Regions from separate parts of the Rothia sp. P7208 genome, predicted to be linked through region 2. Evidence: riboswitches for the same ligand, from Rfam matches in the RefSeq annotation. Region 2 holds a riboswitch; the other holds the start of a gene.
What was found. Region 2 has a riboswitch for S-adenosylmethionine ahead of ACN084_RS07610 (nuclease PIN). Riboswitches for the same ligand answer to the same signal wherever they lie in the genome.
Positions count from the first base shown of each region.

Region 1 (7,552 bases), on a different contig from region 2:
GAACGAAATCGAAACAGCTATTCCCCGTGTACACAGCGGAATGTTGGCACAAATTGTTCCATCGGGCCCCGGATTCGAAACGGAAAACAACCTACGCCTCATCAACTACCTCATTTACAATGCAGAACGACGCATCGTCGTCTGCTCCCCCTACTTCGTCCCAGAAGAAACACTCTTACAAGCACTCACCAATGCAGCACTATCAAAAATTGATGTCACCCTCATCGTCTGCGAAAAAGGAGACCAGTTCCTACCCAATATGGCTCAACGCTCCTACTACGAGAAACTTCTCCACGCCGGAGTCAACATCAAACAATATCCCGGGCCAACCGTATTGCACTCAAAATACATGTTTGTAGATGACCATCTCACCTTCATTGGATCATCAAACATGGATCCGCGCTCATTTGCGCTCAACCTCGAAGTATCCACCTTCATCGTCGATACAGGAATGGTTAAAGAGTTAGAAAGCATCTCTGAAGAATACATCTCTCAATGCAAAACCCTCCGATACGACGAATGGGTTGCCCGCCCCAACCGTATCAAGGTCGTAGAAAATATCTGTAGGCTCTGGTCATCGCTCCTTTAAAAGATTAGGGTTCTCTCTGATATACCCCCTACACCAAAGAGAACCCTAACATTGCGAATCATTACCAGAAGAAAAACTCTTATAAACGCTCTGCCTGATTCTGAGCCAAGCTCAAAAACTGACGGGCAGGAGTGTCAGCAGCATTAGGACCACCAGCAAAAGCGCCACGATATGCTGCCGCAGGATGACGCTCATTCACACGTGTATGCCCCACACCAAAAAGATTCTCACGCAATGTATTCCCCTCATACTCTGTGCGATACCGGCCACGCTTTTGAAGCTCAGGAACAACAAACTCCACAAAATCTTCAAAAGAGCCAGGAGATACATGGTAGGCAAGGTTGATACCATCTAAATCTCCCTCGTCAATCCAGCGCTCCAACTCATCGGCAACAGTCTGAGCAGAGCCAACAATTACATCACCCATACCACCGATAGCGCAATGACGAGCAATATCAGCACGAGTCCACTTCGTCGTCTGAGACTGCAAGGTAAAAGGTGTCAAAAAGGATTGAATGGATTCCGTCTTGACATACTCAAGAATCTCGTCCTCATCAAATGCTGAAAGATCAACACCAGACCAACCACCAATAATTCCTTGAGAAGACTCTACATCCACATATTTTAAATAATCCTGATACTTCTGCTGTGCTTTCTCGTCTGTCTCGTCGACTACCACCGAAAGCATGGCAAGAATCTTCACATCATCACGACGCCGACCGGCACGTTCAGCCTCATCGCGGATACGAGAGGTCACGTGTCTGGTCAAATCTGGACGTAACGCAGAAATAAAAATTGCTTCGGCATGTTTCCCCGAAAAAGCCTGACCGCGAGAAGACGCACCAGCCTGAAAAATAACGGGAGTACGTTGAGTAGATGGTTCCGTCAAAGAAATTCCAGGAACTTGAAAATACTTGCCTTGATGCAAGATAGGATGAATTTTCTCAGGATCTGCGAAAATCCCGCGCTGACGGTCACGTAGCACCGCTCCGTCTTCCCAAGAGCCTTCCCACAACTTATAACAGACGTCGAGAAACTCGTCGGCAATTTCGTATCGTTCATCATGCTCAATCTGACCGGCAAGCCCCTGATTCTCTGCCGCAGATTGAAGATAAGAAGTCACCACGTTAAAACCAACACGACCACCCGTTAAATGATCTAACGTCGCATAAGAACGAGCCAAAGTATAAGGCTGGTTATACGTCACGGCAGCTGTCACTCCAAAACCAAGATGTTCCGTGACTGCTGCCATCGCCGAAATCTGTAAGAACGGGTCACCTACCGGTACCTGTGCACCATCACGAAGTACGGGTGCAACAGAATCCTTATATACGTCGTATACGCCCACCACATCAGCGATAAAGACCGCGTCAAAAAGCCCTTTTTCGCACACTTGAGCTAAATCTGTCCAATATTTAATGGTGTTATATTCATCGGCTCGCGAGCGCGGGTGACGCCATAAGCCGAAGCTTTGGTGGCTTGTTGTTGTCATATCAAACGCATTGACAACGATACGTTTTTTAGAAGAAGACGGTGTCGTAGTGGGTTGTTCTGTCGTGGCGGTATGAGTTGCCATAAGTTTTTTCCTTTGCGTTCTTAGAGGAGAGAGCCCTCCTCTATGAGGCGTGGCATGTCGAAAACCATATTTTTCGGTGTTGATATGCCCGACGCATAGGCGCCGTATTTGCCGTTGTGATTATTTTGAGCCGGATCTTCATCTGGGGCACCCCGCTACGGAAAGAGGGTTGCCGTCCAACGAGCCAGAGCTTGACGTTGGAACTCGTGATCGCTGGGTTTAGCTTATAAAAAGTTCTTCTTGGTACCCAAGAGCTTCAGTGTTTATTGCGGTGGGTGACGTTCGCTAAGGAATATGACTCTATGCAACGTCATGTGTTCATCTGCTGGCAATGGAAAGTAACGTCTAGATGAATGTGTACGGAAGGTATTACGGTAGAACTCGTCTAAACCATCCAGAGCGACTGAGAGACCTGGCTCTAAGACGTCGCAGCAACCTCGCTTATGCGGTGGTGCTAACGCCAGAAACGATGGGAGTATCGATGTCGTATTGTTCGTCTTTTTCTTATTCAGACCCTCGAAATCAGGTGCAGAATCCGGCAGATGTTTCGGATCAAGAACGTATTGATTTTTGGGCAAGGCAGGCGCGAGAACGTCTTAGTTGGGGGAAGCTATGGGATGAGGATAAAACGCATGAGTTTATTCCTCCTCGTTTAGTAGACGTTCGTGAAGATGGTGTTCAAGAATTTTCTGTTCCAACGATTAAGTGGTTTGAGGGTGGTCAGCTCAACGTTGCCTATAACTGTGTGGATAGGCATGTAGAGCAAGGTTTTGGCGACAAGGTTGCGCTTTTCTTTGAGGGTGAACCTGGTGATCGTGAAGCTATCACTTATGCTCAGTTGCAACGCCGTGTGGCTCAGGCGGCACATGGTTTAGAGCGTTTGGGTGTGGTTAAGGGTGATCGTGTTGTTGTTTATTTGCCGGTGATTCCTGAAACTATTATTTTTGCTCTTGCCTGTGCGCGTATTGGGGCGATTCATTCTCTTGTTTTTGGTGGTTTTTCGGCGGAGGCTTTGAAGTTTCGGGTAGAGGATACTGGTGCCAAGGTATTAATTACAACTGATGGTCAGAATCGTCGGGGTAAGGTTGTTCCGGTCAAGTCGATAGCGGATGAGGCGTGTTCGTCTGAGAATAATATTGAGCATGTGGTGGTGGTGAACCGTACCTCAGCTACCGAGCAGGAAAGACAGAGTGTTCCGTGGTGTTTGGGGCGAGATGTTTGGTATCACGATTTGATTGAGGGTGTTCCAGATACGCATGATTACCCATTGCATGATGCTGAAGATCCGTTATTTATTATTTATACGTCGGGGACAACGGGCCAACCTAAGGGTCTTGTTCATACTATGGGCGGGTATTTGACGCAGACGGCGTATTCTCATGCGTTACTTTATGATTTGTTGCCTGATGTTGTTGATGCTGATGGTGTGCTTCGTCCTGATGAGTTAGCTACTCGTAATGATTGGCAAAAAGTTGCGGATACTGTTCATTGGTGTACAGCCGATTTGGCGTGGGTGACAGCTCATACTTATGAGATATATGGGCCGTTGGTCAATGGCGTGAGTCAAGTAATTTTTGAAGGTACACCTGATACTCCTACTTTTGAACGGCATTTTGAAGTGATTGAACGCTATGGTGTCACAAACTATTACACGGCGCCAACGTTGATTCGTTCGTTGATGGGGGCTTTCCCGCATGGCCCAGAGTCGGGAAAATATGATTTTTCGTCGGTTCGTCTTTTGGGTTCTGTGGGTGAGTCGATTAATCCACAAGCTTGGTATTGGTTACGTGAGCATATTGGTTCTGGTCGTGCTTCCTTTATTGATACGTGGTGGCAGTCTGAGACGGGTTCAACGATCTGTTCTCCTCGTCCGCATGATCCTCAGTTTGCGCCTGAGGGGACTTTTGAGCAGGGTACTCCAGGTATAGCTGTCAAACCAGGTTGTGCTACTCGTGCTATTCCGGGGGTTTCTGTGCGTGTTGTTGATGAGCATGGTGAGCCGGTTCAGACGGGGGCTCAAGGGTTCATTGTGGTTGATAAAGTGGGCCCGTCGATGGCTCGTACTGTGTGGAAAAATCCTCAGCGTTATCTTGATTCTTATTGGAGACATTATGGGGAGCGTGGCTGGTTTTTGGCTGGAGATGGCGCAAAGCAAGATGAGGACGGGGATATTTATATTCTGGGCAGGATTGATGATGTTATTAATATTTCGGGGCATCGTCTTTCGACAATTGAAATTGAGTCAGCTTTAGTGCGTCATGAGGCTGTGGTTGAGGCTGGTGTTTGTCCTGTTGAGGATGAGTTGACGGGGCATCAAGCAGTAGCTTTTGTGACACTTAGTGATGAGGGTAAGGCGTTGTCTTCTTCTGAGCTACGTGAGGTGTTGGAGTTGCATATTCGTTCTGAGATTGGCCCTATTGCAAAGCCTAAAGATGTGGTGGCGGTTGCTGAGATTCCTAAGACTCGTTCGGGGAAGATTACTCGTCGTTTGTTGTCTCAGTTGTATGAGGGGAAACCTCTAGGAGATACGTCGTCTTTGCAAAATGATGAGGCGTTGCGGGATATCGCTCAGGTTTTGTCTTGCTCATAAGGGCAGGCAAAAATCATGGTTGTTTCAACAGTATCGAGATGTGAGTGTACTAATTCACTAACATCACATGATTATTTGCGTGGTTGGAGTCTTTCATCCTAAGAACCTCTATGAGAGATGCTCTCATAGAAGAATATCCTTACTATCCGCTTTAAAAACGATGTTCGTGAAAGGGCGGCTTACCGTGTGTGGTAAGCCGCCCTTTCGGACAATGCTACCTGTACTGATGGTCTGTACATGCTGTAGCATGTATCGGTATTTATTGAAGTCATTCTATCGATATGAAACGTCAGAAAGAGGCATGCGTATGCAGGTATGGGATCCAAGCGTGCTCTTTAGAGTGGTCGATGTAGCAGCAGTTGTTGCTAATGGTTTGCTCGGTGGCGCAGTTGCTCGCGCATTCCGCTTTGATGTTGTAGGTTTTATTCTCTTAGCGGTGCTCTCTGGTATGGGTGGAGGGCTCATCCGTGATGTTCTTCTTAACACTGGTTTACCCGTTGCATTGACTGATTCTGCGTATTGGGCGGGTGCTCTCATCTCAGCATTGTTAGCGTACTGTATTGATTTGGGGAGTCGTTGGGCTAACCGTGTTTTAGTTGTTGTGGATTTTCTGGGTATGGGTTGTTGGGCCGCTACAGGAACTATTAAATCTTTAGGTATTGGGCTTCATTGGCTTCCGGCTATTGCCCTTGGTGTGGTGACCGCGGTGGGCGGTGGCGTATTGCGAGATATGATGGTCAACCGTGTTCCAGCTATCTTGGGAGGTAATTCTCTCTATGCGACAGTAGCGGTTGTTGGCGCAGCAGAGACTGCTCTATGTACGACACTTTTTTCTTCTCCTAATATTGGGATGGGCATATCAATTATTTCGTGTCTAGTTTTTGGGCTTCTTGCGCGCACGAGGCGTTGGCAGTTGCCGGAGCCTGTTAAGCTTTCTGTTCCTCGACCACGTTTCAGACGTAAAAAACCTGAGACTCATACGATTGCTGGTGAAGGCTGGACGCCGGGGAATCCTCTTACCGAGAATTTAGAAGTTATTCCGATGAGCCAGGTCAAAAGAACATCACACAAGTAATGACATACCTGTTTTTAACGGTGATATATTGCAGAACCCCGCAGCTAGTCTGCGGGGTTCTGCATAGGGTTGAGGCGTTGTGGGTGGTAAGAGGTTTTAACCGTCGATATACCTAAATTTTGTAGGTGACGACGTTACTCAAAGCGAGAGCTCCGCCGTGTGCGGCATCTTGATAACGTCCAAAATGAACGTATGCTCCGCGATATGTCGTATCGGCGATGAGCGTAGAACGCGCCCCCGCAACATCAATAATGATGTTTGATGGTCGGACGATAATTTTGCCACGAATATCCTCACCTGCGACAAAAGGTGTACGAGGGCGCAAGGTTACTAGTGGTGTTAGGTGCGCTGATCCAGCGTCAACACGTAGCAGCTGAACGACATCTCCTGAAACGTATGCACCGTTTTCATCGATGACGGATGCACCGGGGCGAATAGCTACGATGTATCCGCCGCCACGAGAGTTTGTGGTATCGAATTTTGCGGCGATACCAAAGGCTGAATCGTCTTCTCGCCCGAAGGCAAGATAACCGTATTGCCATGTTGTTTGAGGGAGGGCGTCTTTCCACTGCATTGTGAAGTTGATGACGTAACTATCAGCGGTGGATGTGCGGTGAGCTAATGGGCCTAGAAGGATAGAGTCGTCATAGGCTTGTTGATGGACGAGTTCACCGTTTTCCCAGCGGGGTAGGTTCACAACGTCTTGTTGTCCAGCCGGTAGCATGCCGTGTAGCCGTCTGCCTTGTTCTAGGGCAAGGTTGGGGCTTGTTGTTCTTCCGCTGAGCCAGAAGGGGTCTGGCGACATGAATCCGCGAACACCTAGGGATGCAAAATGTTCTTGTACCCAACGACGGTGGGTTTCCCAAACGATAACGGGTTTTCCGAGATTGATAATTTGTGATATTTTTTCGTCGCTCATGGAGCTTTCAGTACGTCCAATGACGGTTTCGAAGAAGGGCACTCCCAGCATGTCGACGTTATCTGATGATGCTAATTGCGCAATGTCTTCGAAGGAATCGTGTGCGTCGAAGTAGCACCAGGTGGTGAAGCCTGCTTCTTTTGCGTACCGAATGAAGCCGTTGTTGCCGTCGAATTCGCCTTTACCGTTGCGGAACATTTTAATGACGACTTGGTCTTGCATACCGCGGGCAGTTAGGAGTTCTAGCAGCTTGGGTTGACCGGCAGAGTCTTTAGCTTCAATGAAGAGAACAGCGGAGCCGCCTACGGATTGGTAGGGGCCGCCGGCTTCGGTTGCGAGGATGACGCCGAGGGCTTCTTCGAGGGTGGTGATGTGTACGAGGGGTGTGTTAGGTCCGAGGAAGTCTCTCATATCAATGAGAGGGCGTTTAACTTCGGCGAGGGTACTTGTGCTGACATACCCTGTTTTTTCGGTGGTGGTGCGGCGTAGTGCGTTGTCGTGCATACAGACGAGTTCTCCGTCGGCGGTGGTACGCACTGATATTTCTACAGCTTGAGCGCCTTTGAGGATGGCTTGTTGATAGGCGTAGGCGCTGTGTTCAGGGTTGACGTCTCCTGCCCCACGGTGTGCTATGACGAATTGTTCTTGTGAGAGGAACTGTTCAACGAGTGTTGGTTGTGGTTGTTCTTCTGCGGTGTGGTTCTGTTCTTCTGCGTAGGCTGTTGTTGTGGCGGCGCTGAGTCCGAGTGTTGTGGTGGCTCCGGCTACCCAGCGGAGTGCGGTTCGACGGGATAAGCCATGAG
Region 1 covers NZ_JBLXXW010000005.1:94,116-101,667, forward strand. Annotated here, with positions in the region: gene cls (cardiolipin synthase) at 1-589, shown strand, start outside; gene ACN084_RS06320 (LLM class flavin-dependent oxidoreductase) at 669-2,165, opposite strand; SAM riboswitch class IV at 2,265-2,377, opposite strand; SAM riboswitch class I at 2,553-2,641, shown strand; gene ACN084_RS06325 (AMP-binding protein) at 2,647-4,755, shown strand; gene ACN084_RS06330 (trimeric intracellular cation channel family protein) at 5,057-5,830, shown strand; gene ACN084_RS06335 (glycerophosphodiester phosphodiesterase) at 5,943-7,552, opposite strand, start outside.
Region 1: it holds a riboswitch for S-adenosylmethionine, as region 2 does, so the genes downstream of both, ACN084_RS06320 (LLM class flavin-dependent oxidoreductase) here and ACN084_RS07610 (nuclease PIN) in region 2, are expected to answer to the same signal.

Region 2 (7,552 bases):
AGCGGCAGCAATGACTTCTTCATCACGAATAGAGCCACCAGGCTGAACAACCGCACGAACACCAGCATCGATGAGTATCTGTAGCCCATCAGCGAAGGGGAAAAAGGCGTCAGAGGCAGCAACTGAACCGCGAGCGCGTTCAGCATTATCGGCAAGAGTGTTAGCGCGTTCAACCGAAAGTTTACAAGAATCTACACGGTTTACCTGCCCCATGCCAATACCGACAGCAGCACCTTGATCAGCTAGAAGGATAGCATTTGATTTTGCAGAACGTAGGGCACGCCAAGCAAAGCTCAAATCTTTGAGGGTTTGTTCATCGGCAGGTTGACCGGCAACGAGAGTCCACGCGGTAGGCGCATCACCCTCAGCTTGTAGCTGGTCTGCATCTTGGAATAATGCGCCACCAGAAATTTGACGGTATTCGATGGTGCTTCGCGTGTAATTCTGAGGCAGTTCGAGAATACGTAGGTTCTTCTTAGACCGTAAAATCTCTAGAGCATCTGCACTATAAGACGGTGCAACAATTACTTCGGTAAAAATGTTTTTGATGTTCTGCGCCATCTGTGCGGTTACTTCGCGGTTTGCTGCGATAACACCACCGTAGGCAGACAGTGGGTCACAGGCGTGAGCATTCATATGAGCTTGTGCAATAGGGTCTTCAGCTTGTGGTGGTGCAATTGCCACGCCACAAGGATTATTGTGCTTAATAATAGCTACTGCGGGTTCATCGAAATCATAGGCGGTGCGTAGAGCGGCGTCAGCATCAACGTAGTTGTTATAGCTCATTGCTTTACCGCCGAGTTGTTCAGCTTGAGCAATGCCGGGTGCGCTAGCGGAGTCTACGTAAAGAGCTCCTTGCTGGTGAGGGTTCTCTCCATAGCGTAAAGATTCTGAACGTTCAAAGGATAGTCCCGCAAAAGGTGGCCAGTATTGGGCGTTCTCAGATCCTTCTAGCTGGGCGGCTGTCCATGTTGCTACAGCGGTATCGTAAGTGGCGGTATGTGCAAAAGCAGCTGAGGCAAGACGGCGACGTTCAGCTAAAGTAAATCCACCGTTTTGAGCTGCGTTAATGACGTCATCATAGCGTTGGGGGTCGACGACAACAGCTACTGAATGATGGTTTTTTGCGGCTGCACGCACCATGGAAGGACCACCAATATCGATTTTTTCGATAATAGCATCGTGGTCAGCACCAGAAGCAACAGTTTGCGCAAAAGGGTAAAGGTTAACGATAACAACATCAAAAGGTTCGATGCTTAGGTCTTCTAGAGTTTGTCGGTGTTGTTCTTTCCGACGGTCAGCTAGAATACCTGCGTGAATCCTCGGGTGAAGAGTTTTGACGCGACCTTCAAGACATTCGGGAAACTCGGTGATATCAGATACTTCTGTTACTGGTACGCCTGCAGAAGCAATCGTCGCTGCGGTAGAACCTGTTGAAATGAGTGATACACCGGCTTGGTGTAGTCCGCGTGCAAGGTCTTCTAATCCAGTTTTGTCGTAGACAGAGATGAGCGCACGTTTGATGGGGACACGATCTAGCTGAGTAAGGCTCACAAATACTCCAATTTTTGTCTGGGTAAAAGGTGTTATTTTTTGAGCCGTTTTCAGCCCCGGCCCACGGGCTAGATACCAGTGATGAGGTATCTACATCTGTGGCACCGGCGCTTATAAAAGCGGTGGTATATGTTCTTCAGGAGTGGTTTTCTCCGTGGCATTCTGCGAAGAACGTAGAGTGTGGCTTATCTGTTCAAGAGTGTTCACAAGTAACTCCCGCTCTTTGACTTTGATACGCTCGTGAAGGGTTTCTTCGGTGTCTGTATCTTCCACAAGGACAGGAGCTTGAGCAAGGATAGTTCCGGTATCCACCCCTGCATCAACTAAATGAACCGTCATTCCAGTGACTTTAACCCCATAGGCGAGGGCGTCGCGTACCCCGTGTGCTCCGGGGAAAGAGGGTAAGAGAGCAGGGTGGGTATTGATGATACGTCCGGCGAATCGTTCAACAAGTTGTTTGTCCACGATGCGCATGAAGCCAGCGAAGACGATACGATCAGGGTTATATCGGGTGAGGTGTTCTTCAAGGGCGCGGTTCCATTGCTCGCGAGAAGAATAATGATGTGGTTCGCACAGGAACGTTTCAATACCGTTCTCTTGGGCTCGTGCGATACCACGGCACGGTTTATCTGCACCGACAGCAAGAATATCCACCGTGAGGGTGCCTGCCGAAACAGCATCTATGATGGACTGTAAGTTTGTCCCTGACCCAGAGACCATCACCACAATACGCATGATTCACAGTGTACCCCACCTTGTGGCGAAGCTAATAGTTCAATTATTTATATGACTTAAAGTATTTTGCACAGGAGAGAGCAGGTGCGAGGAATCCCTCAAATCTCTCAGAGCAGGTATCCTAGAGAGTATGTCTGTACAGCCTATGCTTCCTGAGAATGAGTCCTCCCCCATGGTTCAAGACGCAAAGCAACGTCTTGATGTCTGTCATCGTTTGAGCATTGCTTTCGGCCTTTTAGGGTTTGTGTTCTCCGCGTATAGCGGGTGGTGGCTTATTGCAGCATTGTCCTTTCAGCTGGGGATGATTATCAGCGCTGTTTGGGGCATGACGTATATTGCTCGGGCACGTGCGTCCTCAGGCATGTATGTGACGTTCACATTCTTTATGGTGATTGCGCTAGTACTCATGTTTAGTACCTCAATACAAATAATTTTTATGGACCAAACAAACCAGTTTGCAGATTGTACCCGTCATGCTCTGACCATTGTCCGGCAGGAGCAGTGTAAAGCTGATTTAGAGGATAATCTTTTAGGGTCCTTACTCAAATAACGACCCGATAGGGGCAGTCGTACCGGGAGTCATAGGGGTACTGGTAGCAGTACTCATGGTGGTGGTTGTAGAGCGATTAGACTGGGACAAACAACCCCCACAATAAACTTCAAGATAAAACCTCAAGGTATTGTCTTCAAGCACATTTGATGATGCTCTAGATACATCCCATAAGCTCAATTATTTAAGTGAGGTTTTGTCACACCCTCAGAACGCCAAAAGCTCTGTGCCCGAAAAGCGTTAAGAGTCATCAGACTTCGACGAAGAACGACGTCGAGTTTTTGGACGGCGTATGACTCGCCCATGTTTAAAGTGAGTGAGGGTTTTCCCTTCAGAGGAATCCTTATCTCCAGTTACCTTATCGGTTGCAGTATCATTTTTTTGTTTCGATACGTCATCTTCAGTTGACGAAGCCTCTGCCTGAGCCTCGAGGTGTTCCTCTTCGAGATCAGAAAACAATCGTAAGTTTTGGGCTACGACAGATTCAAAATCAGCAGTTTTTTTCTCCTCTTTTTGAGCCACCTCAGATAGCGTCGTATCCGATAACGGTTCATCAGCGTCTTCTAAGAGACGACGCACAGCCTCTGAAGAAGGCTTATTGGTTTCATCATGCTGTTCTTCAACTTCTGCGATAGCAGAATTCTGACGAGAGTTCCGACGTTGCGCTTTTTTCTGCTCGCGGGCAAGACGTTTACGACGACGGCGCTCTTCACGGTCGTTCTTTAGCTCAGAGAAACGCTCAAGCTCAGTAATAGCGCCACGATGGAAGATAGGAGCCGTCACCGATCCCATCATCACGCCACAAGCAATCCAACCGGCAGATAAAGCACCAAATAATAAAGCATCTGGCCCTAAATCAGTAAAACGTCCCATACCAAGAGAACCGCGCGATGCCCAACCGCATAACGCCAAAATGATGCCGGCAGGAATAGAAACAAAGATAGCTAAGGCAAAAGTTGATAGTGGCAAAGAAATCCAGCGGAAAGGAATTTTCAGAGAAAGCCACTCATCAAGGTGGTCTTCACCGGCACGGAAGAACCACCAGCCAGCAACAATACCGCACAGCACAGGAACCGCAATAGCAATATAGTTCCACGGTTCATTGACCGTTGGTAAGGCACCCAGAAGAGGGAAAGCGGGGAGCACACCAGTAGAGTGTTCAAAGAAGTTTACGGAGGTATGTTCTCCCAATGAGAAACCAGCTCCGACACTCCAAGACATCGCCCAAAAAACTACGTTAGGGATAACACCAAGCTGTAAAAAGGTCAAAGCAGTATCGCCGATGGCACCAGCATCAAGCAATTGATAAATTGTTACGACATCGCTCCAATGCCAGAGCAAAGACAAGCTCAGTAATAGCCCTCCACAGCCAATAAACGCAAGAACTGCCACGATTGATGCGCGAAGAACCGTCCAAACATAAGAACCCGCCCAACGTGAGTACTGGCTAAACTGAGCAACCCATTCGGCAGCGTTAACACCGATCATTCTCGCCAAAGAACGAGACTCGTACCAGCCACCAAGAATAAGCCCTGATAAAACGACCCAACACGGTACAAGTGCAGAAGCTACAGGATACGCTACCGCAGTAGTATCTGTTGTCAAAAGGCTCAAACCCCCAGCACAGGCACTATAAGTGATAGCTCCGGTTAATGTTGGTATCCAGAATTGTCCCTCACGAGATGCTTGAGCTAAGACTCGTCCTGAACGGAAACATAACCATAAGGGTATCAGCGTTAAGCCCAACGGGATAAAGCTCATCGTCCCTTGAATATCGGGGGTGTCTCCATACGGGGCAGAGATGTTCAGATGAAGAGGAACCCCGTGGATTAGAAGCCACATTTGGCTAACTAAAACTGCCATAGCGTAGAGGTCACGCTGTTCAAAACCGCCGGTAAACCATACGGCACCCAGTAGTAGCACTACAGCAAAGCAAGAGTAGAAGGCAGTACGGAAGAGTTCGACAACACCCTGTAGCCAGAGGGGCATCGGTATCGAACGTTGTTGAGGTTTCATCACGCTGGTTTTCATCGTCTTTTATCTTGTCATGAACTCTATTGAACTCTGAAGTTCACACAGCTTTTCTAATCCAAATGAGACATAAACCAAGGATTTTCTTCACCGCGTGCACCCCACTGAACCATACCATGTATGCCGGTCAAGACGCTAAGCTCATCACAGCCTACGTCTTAAGGTCACGTAAAAGACACAGGGTTTATAGTCCTCGCGCGGCGTTTTCGTGCAGCGGATTAACGGCAGGGACTCCCCAGCGACGATAAATATCTGCTTTAGAAGAAACTATTTCTAGCTGATGCACTTCAGCGGTAGCAGCCATGAGCCCTTCAAGTGCGGCGGTAGGCAATGGCGTATAAGGGCCTTCTGGTGAGGGGCGTTCTTCAGCACGAATTTGGCGACCGGCCCATGCCAAAGATACGTTCGTATCAACGTCGAGAACCTGCCCGCTAAAACGTTCGAGAAGTTCGTTAACCCACCGCTCTGTTTCAGGGTAGGGGTAAAGCCCTTTAAGTTCGCCTAGGCTAAGTGCTGATATGTACATCACCATATATGAGCGACGGCGAAGAAACGCAACGACCTGCGGATGTGGTGTGGCTTTGCGAATCTCTGCTAGTACATCAGAGTCTAGAAGTAGTCCTCTTATACTCATGCTGCTTGTAAGATACCGTATTCCTGGTTAGGGATACCGTGCGGATTAGGAGAAAGCAAAAAGTTAAGAAACTCAGAACGCTCATGGGAAATACGAGTGTAATCTTGAATGCTTACGGCAGCGTAACCGCCACGAGTTTGAGCAGAAGAAACAGGTTGAATATTGTGCTGAGGGCGAGCGGTGTTGTGCATGATACAACTGCGCTGAATGCGCTTTCCTTTCGAAGTGCTCTTGTCCGTACCAGCCTGCGTACTATGACGCGAATACGAACCGCTTCGTCATCCGAGCCACCCGTGAACATGGGGTTGGCGTTCAACTAAAGTCGGAGCTTATCAGTTGAAACTCTTGAAGCTGAATCCAGAATAACGCAACCACCACAAAAAACAAAGAGCACAACCCAAAATATTTGAGAGATTTAGGCTACACCAGCTTTAGTGAAAGCTCATCCGGTAACCTAGAACATATATGCACCTTGCCAGCAGAGGATACAACCACCGTGAATGCACCATCAGCTTTCCCCAGAATCCCCGTCAGCGCAGCAAAAATTATCCAGCAAGTAGGACACCGCACCTACCTCCGCGGAAAACAATACATGCAAGAAGGCAAAGTCGCCCGATACTCCTACGACGCCCAAGCACACATCCTGACAGGAACAACCTACGGCGACGCAACAGACCCATACCTCAGCAAAATTGTCTTCCCCGCAAAACAGGTTGAAGGATCCCTCGCCTTCTCCGCACGATGCACCTGCCCAGTACGCACCGACTGCAAACACTCCGTAGCCATCATGCTCACCGCCATCGAAAGAGCCGAAAAAGTTAGCAAAGCCCAAAGCTCCACTCAACGCGTCACAGACGGACTCAGCGAAGAACAGCTCAAACAACACGGAATCACCACTGCACAAGAGCTAGCAGAACAACAAAAAATGTCGACATGGCGCAGAACGCTGTCACAAACACTGGCGCAGCATCACCGGATACCCTACGAAAATAACAGCAATACCGTCGCCGCTCTCGACCTCAAAATGCACGTCAACTCCCGCTTCGCACTCGGTAGCGGTCAACACAAAACACCACGTATCACCCTACAAGCACGCCCACTCGTCCAAGGTAAAAACAACCGATGGATTAAAGACGGCATCAACTGGGAACACTTCCAAAAAGATCACACCGGAAAGACAAGTAGCCACGCCCTCCGACCCCAACACGAACGATGGTTGCGAGAGTTCTACTCCATCATCAGACCTTGGCAATCAGCGTACACTTCCCACCGCGATTGGGTAACACTTTCTACTGTTAACTCTTCCCTACTATGGAAAGTACTCAAAAAAGCAGAAAAAATAGCACTGCCCATCCTGCTAGAGGGAACACCCATCACTACGGCGCACACCGAAGAAGCCACGCTAAAAGCAGAACTTTACAGCTACAAAGACGGTCTACGCATCACACCTACACTCACCGCAGGAGAAAACGCCTTCCCCGCATACTACTGCCACCCAATAGGCCAGCCCCGCAACGGATTCATTGCCCTCGGACACAAAGCACAAGAACACTACAAAGCCACAGCACAAGCTGAACATTGGGAAACAACCCTACCTAGCGCCATCAATCCAACACGTCTCAACGACCAATACGCCGCAGCCGACCTTATTTTCATTCCCCTGAAAGAAACACTCAACGGCGCAGCAGAAACCCTTATCCGAGAAGAACATATCGAAATCCCCTCACAAGATATCAATAGTTTCTATCAAGAGTTCTACCCATATCTCACACGCAATATCAGCTTCTGCACCAACGACGCAACGATACAACCACCCCAAGTACAACAACCAGAGCTGATTCTTCACGTCTACTTCGACAGCGAACAAACACCCCACGCCCACACCCGCTGGGAATGGGAATACCCTAAAGACCCGCTCAAGAACACACGAGATGAAAGCAACCTCGAATACTTCCCAGTACAGAGCACCTTATTAGACATCTATGAACAGCGCGATAAAAACTACGAAAATACAATCCTCGCGCAACTCAAAAATATCTACCCCGCAT
Region 2 covers NZ_JBLXXW010000008.1:77,625-85,176, reverse strand. Annotated here, with positions in the region: gene purH (bifunctional phosphoribosylaminoimidazolecarboxamide formyltransferase/IMP cyclohydrolase) at 1-1,554, opposite strand, end outside; gene purN (phosphoribosylglycinamide formyltransferase) at 1,666-2,289, opposite strand; gene ACN084_RS07625 (hypothetical protein) at 2,420-2,839, shown strand; gene ACN084_RS07620 (DUF6350 family protein) at 3,080-4,870, opposite strand; gene ACN084_RS07615 (plasmid stabilization protein) at 5,055-5,504, opposite strand; gene ACN084_RS07610 (nuclease PIN) at 5,501-5,695, opposite strand; SAM riboswitch class IV at 5,727-5,855, opposite strand; gene ACN084_RS07605 (SNF2-related protein) at 6,001-7,552, shown strand, end outside.